DNA from 3 places in the Rahnella sp. R3(2024) genome. Region 3 is predicted to be linked to each of the others. Evidence: predicted binding sites of a transcription regulator. Region 3 holds the regulator's gene; each other region holds the start of a gene.
The links. Region 3 encodes PurR, which represses purine synthesis genes. Its sites were predicted from a motif close to CANGCAAACGTTTGCNTG; they were not measured.
Positions count from the first base shown of each region.

Region 1: the regulator PurR is predicted to act here: its motif matches at 2,048-2,065, upstream of ABSH60_RS15160 (neutral zinc metallopeptidase).
Region 2: the regulator PurR is predicted to act here: its motif matches at 2,095-2,112, upstream of rbsD (D-ribose pyranase).

Region 1 covers NZ_JBHGBU010000001.1:3,377,439-3,381,714, forward strand. The annotation lists gene dapA (4-hydroxy-tetrahydrodipicolinate synthase) at 1-157, shown strand, start outside; gene bamC (outer membrane protein assembly factor BamC) at 174-1,253, shown strand; gene purC (phosphoribosylaminoimidazolesuccinocarboxamide synthase) at 1,310-2,023, shown strand; gene ABSH60_RS15160 (neutral zinc metallopeptidase) at 2,250-3,128, shown strand; gene ABSH60_RS15165 (DUF441 domain-containing protein) at 3,252-3,704, shown strand; gene ABSH60_RS15170 (GNAT family N-acetyltransferase) at 3,706-4,276, shown strand, end outside.
Region 2 covers NZ_JBHGBU010000001.1:2,133,833-2,138,108, forward strand. The annotation lists gene kup (low affinity potassium transporter Kup) at 41-1,909, shown strand; gene rbsD (D-ribose pyranase) at 2,124-2,543, shown strand; gene rbsA (ribose ABC transporter ATP-binding protein RbsA) at 2,551-4,056, shown strand; gene rbsC (ribose ABC transporter permease) at 4,063-4,276, shown strand, end outside.
Region 3 covers NZ_JBHGBU010000001.1:3,959,084-3,963,359, reverse strand. The annotation lists gene ABSH60_RS18065 (NlpC/P60 family protein) at 1-823, shown strand, start outside; gene ABSH60_RS18060 (YnhF family membrane protein) at 988-1,077, opposite strand; gene purR (HTH-type transcriptional repressor PurR) at 1,411-2,436, shown strand; gene punR (DNA-binding transcriptional activator PunR) at 2,634-3,539, opposite strand; gene punC (purine nucleoside transporter PunC) at 3,676-4,276, shown strand, end outside.

The sequences.
Region 1 (4,276 bases), 580 kb from region 3:
GAATTTGTTTGTAGAAGCAAACCCAATCCCGGTGAAATGGGCCTGTAAGGCACTGGGGTTGATGGCAACAGATACTCTGCGTCTGCCTATGACGCCGTTAACAGATGCTGCCCGTCCGGTCGTGGAACACGCATTAAAAAGCGCCGGTTTGCTGTAACTCTTAGGAAGATTTGATGGCCTCTTTATTTGACAAGAATAGTTTCCAGATGACCCGATTGCAGAAATCAGCCGTAGCGAAAGTGGTTGGGGTTTCCCTGATCATGCTGCTGGCGGCCTGTTCAAGCGACCAGCGCTACAAGCGCCAGGTGAGCGGCGATGAATCCTATCTGGATGCACCCGCCCTGCATGAGCTGAAAGCCCCTGCCGGGATGATTCTGCCTGTACAGAACGGAACGTACGATGTTCAGGCCGGTGCAATGCAAGGTGCGGTGGGCAAACAGCTCGACATCCGTCCACCGATGCAGCCTCTGGCCTTGCTGAACGGTTCACAAACGCAATTCTCCGGCGACAGCAGTACCGTGCTGCTGGAAAACACCGCTCAGAACCGTGATTTGTGGAACAACGTGGTGAAAGCCGTTCAGCAAAACAATTACACCATCGCTAACCGTGATGATGCTAACCAGACGCTGACCACTGATTTCGTTAACTGGAATCGTGCAGATGAAGACTTCCAGTATCAGGGCCGTTATCAGATCAGCGTGAAACAGCAGAGCTACCAGTTAGCCCTGACCGTGAAAACGCTTGAACTGAAACAGCAGGATAAAGCGGTCACCACATCGGCTGAAATCCAGCGTTATAACAGCCAGATGATGAACTCCATTACCGCAAATCTGGATAAAGTGCAGCAGGATACGCAAGCCCGTCTCGATAATCGTCGCGTTGGCGAGATCGACGTGCAGAGCGGCGCAGACGATACCGGCCTGCCGGTGCTGATCGTGCGTACCAGCTATGGCGTGGTGTGGGATCGCTTGCCGAATGCCCTGGCGAAAGCCGGCATGAAAGTGACCGACAGCAGCCGTCCGCAGGGCACAATATCCGTCACCTACAAACCGTTGAATGACGATGCGTGGCAGACATTGGGTGCGAAAGATCCGGGTCTGTCATCCGGTGATTACAAACTTCAGGTTGGCGACCTCGACAACCGCAGTAGCTTGCAGTTCCTTGATCCAAAAGGACATGCTCTCAGCCAGTCGCAGAACGACGCGATGGTGGCGGTCATGCAGGCCGCATTTAGTCAGAGCAGTGCAAAATAATACCAAGGGGCTTCGGCCCCTTTTTACATCTGTTTTTTCCACTGGAGTAAGTAAAGATGCAAAAGTTAGCTGAGTTGTATCGCGGCAAGGCGAAAACCGTCTACACCACAGAAAACCCGGACCTGCTGGTGCTGGAATTCCGCAACGATACGTCAGCACTGGATGGTCAGCGTATTGAGCAGTTCGACCGTAAAGGCATGGTTAACAACAAATTTAACCATTTCATCATGGCTAAGCTGGAAGAAGCCGGTATTCCGACACAAATGGAACGCCTGCTGTCTGACAACGAAGTGCTGGTGAAAAAACTGGATATGGTCCCGGTTGAATGCGTTATCCGTAACCGTGCTGCAGGATCGCTGGTAAAACGTCTGGGCATTGAAGAAGGTCTGGTACTCAATCCACCGTTGTTCGATCTGTTCCTGAAAAACGATGCGATGCATGATCCGATGATCAATGAGTCTTACTGCAAAACCTTCGGTTGGGTGAACGAAGAGCATCTGGCACGGATGAAAGAGCTGAGCTACAAAGCCAACGACGTGCTGACCAAACTGTTTGATGATGCCGGTCTGATTCTGGTCGATTTCAAACTCGAGTTCGGTTTGTTCAACGGTGAAGTCGTACTGGGTGATGAATTCTCGCCAGATGGCAGCCGCTTGTGGGATAAAGAAACCCTGAACAAGATGGATAAAGATCGCTACCGCCAGAGTCTGGGTGGCCTGATCGAAGCCTACGAAGAAGTTGCTCGCCGCATCGGTGTGAAACTGGACTGATCGTCAGTCAGTTTTCAGCCCTGACGCGCAATCGTTTACGTAGCGGGGCTGTATCAAACCGGGTGGTATTTGTGTGCCACCCGATTTCTTCCTGCGCATTTAATTTCCCCTTTTCCCCACTGTTTTATTTCATTTAATGCCTTCTGACCTAAAATTACGTCCTTGCGCAGATGGTATTAACCGCGCGCGCTGGCTAGTCTTTATAAAAACAGTCTGGAGGTGGAGTATGCGTTGGCAAGGGCGTCGCGAAAGCGACAATGTGGAAGACAGACGCGGACAGGGATCCAACTCCGGTGGTGGTCCGGGCGGTGGCGGAATGCGTCTGCCGATCCGTGGGAAAAGTGGCATCGTGATTATTATCGTGGTGCTGGTCGCCGGTTATTACGGCATTGATCTGACACCGCTTATCGATGGCGGGCAGTCCGGTGGTGTGCAAAAGCAGACACAATCGCAATCCATCAGCCCGAAAGATGACGAGCAGGCGAAATTCACCTCGGTGATCCTCGCTTCTACAGAAGACACCTGGAAAGAAATCTTCCAGAAACAGGGGATGACTTACCGCGAACCGAAACTGGTGATGTACCGTGGCGCAACCCGCACCGGCTGCGGTACCGGCCAGTCGGTTATGGGGCCGTTCTACTGCCCGGCGGACAGCACGGTGTATATCGATCTCTCCTTCTATCAGGAACTGCAGAACAAACTGGGCGCGGGCGGTGATTTTGCACAGGGTTACGTCGTGGCGCACGAAGTCGGCCATCACGTACAAAATCTGCTGGGCATTGAACGCAAGGTGCGCGAGATGCAGCAGGGCGCATCGCAGGCGGCGGTGAATCAGCTGTCGGTGAAAATGGAACTCCAGGCTGACTGCTACGCCGGCGTCTGGGGACATGCCATGCAGCAACAAAATGTGCTTGAAGAGGGCGATCTGAAAGAGGCGCTGGACGCCGCGCAGGCGATCGGCGATGACCGTCTGCAACAGCAAAGCCAGGGGCGCGTGGTGCCGGACAGCTTTACGCACGGCACATCTCAGCAGCGGTATACCTGGTTCAAGCGCGGTTTTGATACCGGTAATCCCGATCAGTGCAACACCTTTGCCAGCCTCTGATTCGGCGAAATGCAGGCTATTCAGTTCTGGTCTGGCTGCAAAAACTGTTCAATAATCAATGACCGATTCAAAAGGCTCCCCGGAGCCTTTTTTACTTCCTGACAGGAAAACGCAGGGAACGCTATGGCTTTTCTCGATCCAACCCTTTTGATCTTACTGGTGTTTGCCGGGCTCGGCATTATCAGTCATAACAGCGCGGTGACTATCGCGATGTTTTTCCTGCTGACGGTACGTATCACGCCGCTGAACAACTTCTTCCCCTGGATAGAAAAATACGGCCTGACCATCGGCATTATCATTCTGACTGTCGGAGTGATGGCGCCTATTGCCAGCGGGAAAATCAGTGCCAGCACCATTGTGCATTCCTTCCTGCACTGGAAATCTATTGCCGCTATTTTGGTCGGCGTGCTGGTGTCGTGGCTGGGCGGGCGCGGTCTGACGCTGATGGGAACGCAGCCCCATCTGGTTGCAGGTTTGCTGGTCGGCACCGTGCTCGGCGTCGCGCTGTTTAAAGGCGTGCCGGTCGGGCCGCTGATCGCCGCCGGTTTACTGTCGATGCTGGTAGGGAAAAGCTGACATGCCTGCCACGTCCCTGACCTCATTACAGCATCAGATGCAGCACCAGGGTGTGCGGCGTTTACTGGTATTTAGCGGGGAAGCGGGCTGGTGTGAAGAGCAGGCCAGACATGTGTCGGCAGGCTGCGAAGGCGACTGGCTGTGGCTCAGTGATTCGCCGCCCGCCGGCGTGAACGCCTGCTCACCCTCTGCGGCCCGGACGCTGCTGGGTCAGGACGTTTTACACGGCATTTTTGATGCGCGCAGCGGGCTGGATGTTGAGGCACTGGCTGCATTTTCCGGCACGCTGAAAGCAGGAAGCTGGCTGATTTTGCTGGTGCCGCCATGGCAGCTTTGGGCGCAACAGCCCGACAGCGACAGCCTGCGCTGGAGTGAACAGCCGCAACCGATCGCCACGCCCCGTTTTATCCATCGTTTTCAGCGTTTGCTGCAAAACGCGCCGCACGTTGCACTGTGCAGACAAGACACCGATTTTGAACTTTCCCCGTTGCCCGTTGCGGCACGGTGGCTGCCGCCTGATGGTCAGCCAACGCCGCAGCAGCAGACGATTCTGCAACGGCTGATGCAGGCAA
Region 2 (4,276 bases), 1.8 Mb from region 3:
CGCATCGCTTACGGATGTTCGAGCAAAAAAGAAACGAAATATGAGCACTGAACATAAACGGTCACTCCCAGCAGTAACCCTGGCCGCCATTGGTGTGGTCTATGGCGACATTGGTACCAGTCCTCTCTATACCTTAAGAGAGTGTTTTTCCGGACACTATGGTTTCAATGTTGAGCCTAGCGTCGTATTTGGTTTTCTTTCTCTGATTTTCTGGATGCTGATCCTGATTGTGTCGCTCAAATACCTCACTTATGTGATGCGGGCGGACAATGCGGGCGAAGGCGGTATTTTGACGCTGATGTCTCTGGCGGGCAGGAATACGTCCTCACGCACCACGGCGGTTCTGGTGATCCTCGGCCTCATCGGGGGCAGCTTCTTCTATGGTGAAGTGGTGATCACGCCGGCCATCTCAGTGCTTTCCGCGATGGAAGGTCTGGAGATCGCGGCACCGTCCCTTGATCCTTATATCGTTCCTCTTTCTATTACTGTCCTGACGTTGCTTTTCATTATTCAGAAACACGGTACCGGTATCGTGGGGAAACTTTTTGCCCCGGTAATGCTGGTGTGGTTCCTGACGCTGGCGGTTCTTGGCGTGAACAGCATCATGCAGAACCCGGAAGTGCTGCGTGCCATGAACCCGATGTGGGCAGTTAACTTCTTTATTGAGCATAAATCCTTCTCCTTCCTGGCACTCGGCGCGGTGGTTCTGTCGATTACCGGTGTGGAAGCGCTGTATGCCGATATGGGCCATTTCGGGAAATTCCCGATCCGTCTGGCCTGGTTCACCGTGGTATTGCCGTCTCTGGTTCTGAACTATTTCGGTCAGGGCGCGCTGCTGCTTAAAAATCCGGAAGCGATCAAAAACCCCTTCTTCCTGCTGGCTCCTGACTGGGCGTTGATTCCGTTACTGGTTTTAGCCACGTTAGCGACCATCATCGCTTCTCAGGCGGTGATTTCCGGTGTGTTCTCCCTGACGCGTCAGGCTGTGCGACTGGGCTACTTACCGCCAATGCGCATCATCCACACCTCGGAAATGGAAGCGGGTCAGATTTACATCCCGGCCATAAACTGGTTGCTGTATTTCGCGGTGGTTATCGTTATCGCCAGCTTCGAGCATTCAAGCAATCTGGCGGCGGCGTACGGTATCGCCGTGACCGGCACCATGGTGCTGACCAGCATTCTCTCCTGCACGGTGGCGCTGAAAAACTGGCACTGGAAACCGTTCCTGGTGGGAATTTTGCTGATCGGTCTGCTGTTTATGGATATTCCACTGTTCGCCGCGAATGCCACCAAACTGTTCTCCGGTGGCTGGTTGCCGCTGACGCTCGGTTTGTGCATGTTTATCGTGATGACCACCTGGAAAAGCGAGCGCTTCCGTCTTATGCGCCGTATGAACGAACACGGGAATTCTCTCGAGGCAATGATCGCTTCTCTGGAGAAATCGCCGCCGGTTCGTGTTCCGGGCACCGCGGTCTACATGTCCCGTGCCATCAACGTCATTCCTTTTGCCTTACTGCACAACCTCAAGCACAACAAAGTGCTGCATGAGCGGGTGGTCTTGCTGACGCTGCGAACGGAAGATGCGCCTTATGTGCATAACGTCCGGCGCGTCACCATTGAGCAACTGTCGCCAACGTTCTGGCGGGTGGTGGCGAGTTACGGATTTAAAGAAACGCCGAATGTGGAAGAGATCTTCCATCGCTGCGGTCTGGAAGGGTTGCCGTGCCGGATGATGGAAACGTCGTTCTTTATGTCGCATGAATCGCTGATCCTGACCAAGCGTCCGTGGTATCTCTACTTCCGCGGTAAGCTGTTTATGGCCCTGAGCCGAAACGCCCTGCGCGCGCCAGATCAGTTTGAGATCCCGCCGAACCGCGTTATCGAACTGGGTACTCAGGTGGAAATCTGACGTTCAGTTGAGTCTCTGACAGGGTACCTTCGGGTACCCTGTTTTGTTTGCGCGTAATCCTTTCTGAAACGACTAACTCAAATTGCCCTCTGATTTCTGAATCATTCAGCGAAACGTTTCGACGCTGATCACAATTCCATCACATCTTCGTTGCCTTGTGCGGACATTTTCATAAACTCATCCGTGAGCGAAACGTTTCGCTGTAGGAGTCAAAATGAAGAAGTCACCGCTGTTAAATGCCGAAATCTCAACTGTTATTGCCCGGTTAGGTCATACCGATCAGCTGGTTATTGGCGATGCCGGACTTCCGGTGCCAGCAGCTTGCCAGCGCATCGATCTGGCGCTAACCCAGGGAGTTCCCACCTTTTTACAAGTCTTAGAGGTAGTGACACACGAGATGCAGGTTGAGCGGGCTATCCTCGCAGAGGAAATCCTCACGAAAAATCCTCAACTCCATGAAGCGTTACTCGCCCGTTTGACACAACTCGAACAACACCAGGGAAACACCATTGCTTTGGATTACGTCAGTCATGAGGCATTCAAAGCGCAAACCGAAAAAAGTCGGGCTGTCATCCGCAGCGGGGAATGTTCGCCGTACGCGAATGTGATCCTGTGTGCCGGCGTAACCTTCTGAGGCCTTTATGCAACCTTTGCTGCAACTGACAGGGATTGATAAAGCCTTTCCCGGCGTAAAAGCACTTTCCGGCGCGGCGCTCAGCGTTTATCCGGGACGTGTCATGGCGCTGGTGGGTGAAAACGGCGCGGGTAAATCCACGATGATGAAAGTGCTGACCGGCATCTATCAAAAAGATGCCGGTTCAGTGCATTTCCTCGGAAAGGAAACGGTGTTTAACGGTCCGAAAGCGTCGCAGGAAGCCGGGATCGGCATTATCCATCAGGAATTAAACCTAATCCCTCAACTGACCATTGCCGAGAATATCTTCCTTGGCCGCGAGTTTGTGAACGGTTTTGGCCGCATCAACTGGAAAAAGATGTATGCCGAGGCCGATAAACTGCTGGCGCGCCTGAATCTGCGTTACAAAAGCAACCGGCTGGTGGGGGATTTATCCATCGGCGACCAGCAAATGGTCGAGATTGCCAAGGTGCTGAGCTTTGAATCCAAAGTCATCATTATGGATGAACCGACGGATGCCCTGACCGATACCGAAACCGCCTCTCTGTTCAGCGTCATTCGTGAGCTGAAAGCGGCTGGCTGCGGCGTGGTGTATATCTCCCACCGTATGAAAGAAATCTTTGAAATCTGCGACGACGTCACCGTTTTCCGCGACGGGCAGTTCATCGCTGAGCGTCCGGTCAGTTCGCTGGAGGAAGACACGCTGATTGAAATGATGGTTGGCCGTCGCCTCGAAGAACAATATCCCCGCATTAATCATGAACGCGGTGCGCTGCGTTTGCAGGTGCGTAATGTCAGCGGGCCGGGCGTGGATAACGTCAGCTTTGATCTGCACAGCGGCGAAATCCTCGGCGTTTCCGGGTTGATGGGTGCGGGTCGTACCGAACTGATGAAAATCCTGTATGGCGCGTTGCCGCGCAAAAGTGGCAACGTTTCACTGGATGGCCGCGAAGTGGTGACTCACTCACCGCAGGACGGGCTGGCGAACGGCATCGTTTACATTTCTGAAGACCGCAAACGTGATGGTTTAGTGCTTGGGATGTCAGTGAAAGAGAACATGTCGCTGACAGCGCTGCGTTATTTCAGCCACGGCGGCGGACGTCTCAAACATGCTGATGAACAACAGGCTGTCGGAGATTTCATTCGTCTCTTCAATATTAAAACACCATCGATGATGCAGCCTATTGGCCTGCTCTCCGGTGGTAATCAGCAAAAAGTGGCGATTGCCCGCGGATTAATGACGCGGCCAAAAGTCCTGATCCTCGACGAACCGACGCGCGGCGTTGACGTCGGTGCAAAAAAAGAAATTTACCAGCTTATTAACCAGTTCAAGCGCGAAGGGCTAAGCATCATTTTGGTTTCCTCAGAAATGCCTGAAGTCATTGGCATGAGTGACCGGGTTCTGGTGATGCACGAAGGTCATTTAAGCGGTGAATTCCCGATAGCACAGGCTACGCAAGAAGTGTTGATGGCAGCCGCTGTCGGCAAGCAATACCGCGTGACGCAGGAGTAATCAGATATGAGTTCTCAGACATTATCAGCCAAAAAGCGCTGGATCAGTAAAGAGTGGTTGTTGGAGCAGAAGTCTCTGATTGCGCTGCTGGTGTTGATTGCCGTTGTCTCTTCAATGAGCCCGAATTTCTTCACAGTGAATAACCTGTTTAACATTCTTCAGCAAACCTCCGTTAACGCCATTATGGCCGTGGGCATGACGCTGGTGATCCTGACATCGG
Region 3 (4,276 bases):
TCAGCGAAAGAGTCATGTTAATCAGGTTGCCCCTGAGGAACGTCGAAAGCGAAAAACGGTTGCAGCGAAAACCACTAAAAAAACCAAAGTGGCACCGGTGAAAGAACAACAGAGTCAGGAAAAAAATGCCAGTAAGAGAGTCAAAAGCACCGAACTGGTGACGCGAAAGGCCTCTTCTGTCAAAACAGTGAAAACGACGCGGGCTGAAAGTAAGGCCGAGAGTAAGAAAGAAAAAACACTCAAAACCACCAGAGCTGAAACCAAAGCAGATAAGAAAAGTAAAACCCGGGCTTTGGCGAAAAACACCACCGCAAAGACCAGCAAGAAAGAAGCGTATGGCCGACACCGAAAAGGCAAGAAATTAGCCGAAGAAGACAGCAAGCCCATTACGTTAAGCGCGACCCACAAGAAACGTTATCAGCATGCTCAGCAAACGGCGATGACCAAGCTGATGCACCAGGTCGGCAAACCTTATCGCTGGGGTGGTACCTCACCCAATACCGGTTTCGATTGCAGTGGTTTAGTGTATTACGCGTATAAAGATCTGATTCGTATCAAAATGCCACGCACCGCCAACGAGATGTACCACCTGCGCGATGCCGCACCGGTGAAACGCGGTGAACTGGAGTCCGGCGATCTGGTCTTCTTTAGAATTAATAACCGCGGTGCCGCGGACCATGTCGGGGTATACGTCGGTAACGGCAAGTTTATTCAGTCTCCGCGTACCGGTGAAGACATCAAAATTACCTCACTGGGCGACGATTACTGGCAAGATCATTATGTAGGTGCACGTCGGGTAATGACCCCGAAAACGATCCGATAATAAGCAGTTCGTTAAATTTGAAGTTCCGCTAATCATCACTGAATAGCATTTAACGAAGCGTTTGTGCAGGGAAGAATGTCGGCGAAAAAGGGTCAATGTGCAAAATTGAAAAAGGGCGATCCCTGTATAGGGTTCGCCCTTTTTGTTGCCCGATGACAGAGCTTTTAGTTCATCACTGCGGTGAAGCTGAAAGCGATAATCATAAGCAACGCGCAAACGGTGGTAATCAACGACAATTTCAGATTACTGTCCATAAAACCCCCTTACGGATCAATTGTGGCGTTTCATTAAGCCACATAAAATGTGTGCCAACGCATTTTCTCATACTTCATCGCTAAAATCCCGCGTTGATTCATGCGCGATATTCCACAATAACACTTCCACTTTGCTGCATTATAAGAGAAAATTGTCGGTTACCACGCCTGTGTGCCGGTCGATTTCACCCGAGAGCGTTTTGCGCCTCACTCTGACGAATCCACCCAACGATTTCACTGCCTTTTTAAAAGCTCGCAGTGAAATCCACGCAAGCAAACGATTAACATAATGCTAACGTGCTGAAACACGTGAGTTCAGGAGTCATTGTTTACATGGCAACGATTAAAGATGTCGCTAAGCGCGCTGGCGTTTCCACCACAACCGTGTCGCACGTCATCAATAAAACACGTTTCGTCGCCGAAGACACCAAAACCGCGGTTCTGCTGGCTATCAAAGAGCTTCACTACTCGCCAAGCGCCGTTGCGCGCAGCCTGAAGGTCAATAACACCAAAACCATTGGCCTGCTGGCGACCTCAAGTGAAGCGCCCTACTTTGCCGAAGTCATTGAAGCCGTTGAAAACAGCTGTTTCTCCAAAGGCTACACGCTGATTTTGTGTAACTCGCATAATAATCTGGAGAAACAACAGGCCTATCTGCAAATGCTGGCGCAAAAACGCGTCGACGGCTTGCTGGTAATGTGCGCGGAATATCCGGATGAACTGCTGAATATGCTGGAAGAATACCGCTCCATTCCGATGGTCGTCATGGACTGGGGCGAGGCGCGCAAAAACTTCACTGACAGCATTATCGATAACGCCTTCGAAGGCGGTTATATGGCCGGTCGTTATCTGATTGAACGCGGGCATCGTGATATTGGCGTGATCCCAGGGCAACTGGCGCGTAATACCGGTGGCGGTCGGTTCCAGGGTTTCGTCAAGGCGCTGAACGAAGCCAACATTCCTCTGCGCGAAGAGTGGGTAGTTCAGGGTGATTTCGAACCGGAATCGGGGTATCAGGCGATGCACAAAATCCTGATGCAGAAACAGCGCCCTACTGCTGTTTTCTGTGGCGGTGATGTGATGGCGATGGGGGCTATCTGTGCGGCAGATGAGCTCGGTTTACGCGTACCGCAGGATATTTCGGTGATCGGATATGACAATGTGCGAAATGCGCGTTACTTCTCTCCGGCATTAACCACTGTGCATCAGCCGAAAGAGCGTCTGGGCGAAATGGCGTTTACCATGCTGCTGGACAGAATTATCAGCAAACGCGAAGAATCACAGACCATTGAGGTCCATCCCAAACTGGTCGAGCGCCGGTCAGTAGCCGACGGCCCTTTCCGCGATTATCGCCGTTAACAAAAATCTGACGCCTGCCTGTGCAGGCGTTTTTTCTCGTCCCGATCAATACTGGCTTCCGGTATCAGCAGCGTTTAAACAGAGACGATGAGGGTATTAACTCCCATCAGGCCAATGCGGGGATAAGAGTTACGTTCTGACCAAACATTTATCACACCAGTAAACATCCGCCTCCCGGAGAGGTGGATGTTTATTTTCTAATCCCGTAACCATTCCTGATTCATCGTTTCTGTATCGCCCATATATTCCAGCAGCCAGGCCAGCGAAGGAGAGGAGTTACTCTGATCCCACGTCAGGCAACACGGGCTGTCAGGGAACGTATTCTCCAGCGCCAGAACCTGTAATTTCTGCTGTTCAATCTGATGACTCACGCGATGAACCGGCATCATCCCTACGCATAAACCTTCGCTCAGACACTCCAGCGCGCAAGTCCAGTCAGGCACGACCAGGCGCCGCTGATTATCCAGCGTCCAGGTATCACGCTTGGGTAAGGTGCGCGAAGTATCCTCCAGACACAGCGCCGGATAAGGCCGCAGTTGGTCATCGTTCAGCCTGCCGGAGAGATGCGCAAGCGGATGCTGAGGGCTGACGACACAGTGCCAATCCATAAAACCCATATCGCGAAAACTGAAACGCCCGCCCACCGGCACCGCCCGCGTCGCGCCAATTGCCACGTCTGCGCGGCCATCGACCAGCGCATCCCAGACGCCGTTAAATACTTCGGAATGAATGATAAGTTCCGTATCGGGGAAATGACGGTAGAAATCGAGCACCAGCCGCCGCGTTCTGGCGGGTTTCACAATTCGGTCTACCGCCACCCGCAGCTCGCCACGCCAGCCGTTTGCGACCTGCTGGCACTGCCGACGCGTAGCTATCATTTTTTTTGTCAGAATCCGTGCTTCATCAACGAAAACTTTTCCGGCAGGCGTCAGCACCACGTCACGGTGACGCCGTTCAAACAAAGGAACAGCCAGCCAGTTCTCCAGCTGACGAACGGTATAGCTGATGGCAGAAGGCACACGGTGAAGATCCTGCGCTGCTGCGCTGAAACTACCGGTACGTGCTACCGCATCAACTACTTCAAGGGCGTATTCTGACCACATCACTTAGCCTTCAATATTTTTCACAGCAGATTGCAAATATTAGCGTTTCACAAGACTGTTATCAAAGCGTTAAACTCTGCATCCCAACTGTTTTCTGCATCACATCATCTGCAATACATAAATTAACGAGACAAAAATGAAACCCTCCTTTGGATTTATGCTCTATCTCGCCGGATTGAGCATGCTCGGCTTTTTAGCCACAGATATGTATCTTCCCGCCTTCAGCGCGATGCAAATCAGCCTGATGACCAGTCCGGGCATGATCAGCGCCAGCCTGAGTATTTTCCTCGGTGGTTTCGCGATCGGACAACTGCTCTGGGGCCCCCTCTCCGACCGCATTGGCCGTAAACCGGTGCTGCTTATCGGCCTGACGCTGTTTGCCATTGGCTGTCTGGGTATTTTGTGGGTGGAAAATGTGCGTGCGCTGCTGGCGCTGCGTTTCTTACAGGCCGTTGGTGTGTGTGCCGCCGCAGTCACATGGCAGGCGATCGTCGTTGACCGTTTCTCACCGGATGTGGCAAAAAAAACCTTCGCCAGCATCATGCCGCTGGTCGCACTCTCGCCGGCTCTGGCACCGCTGCTCGGCGCATGGGTACTGAATCACTTTGACTGGGAAGCGATTTTCGCTCTGCTGACGGGGGTTACGGTGATCCTCCTTATCACCACGTTGACCTTGCGTGATAAAAAGCACGCAGAACATCCTCCCGAAAATAAAGCCGGTTTTGGTACTTTGCTCA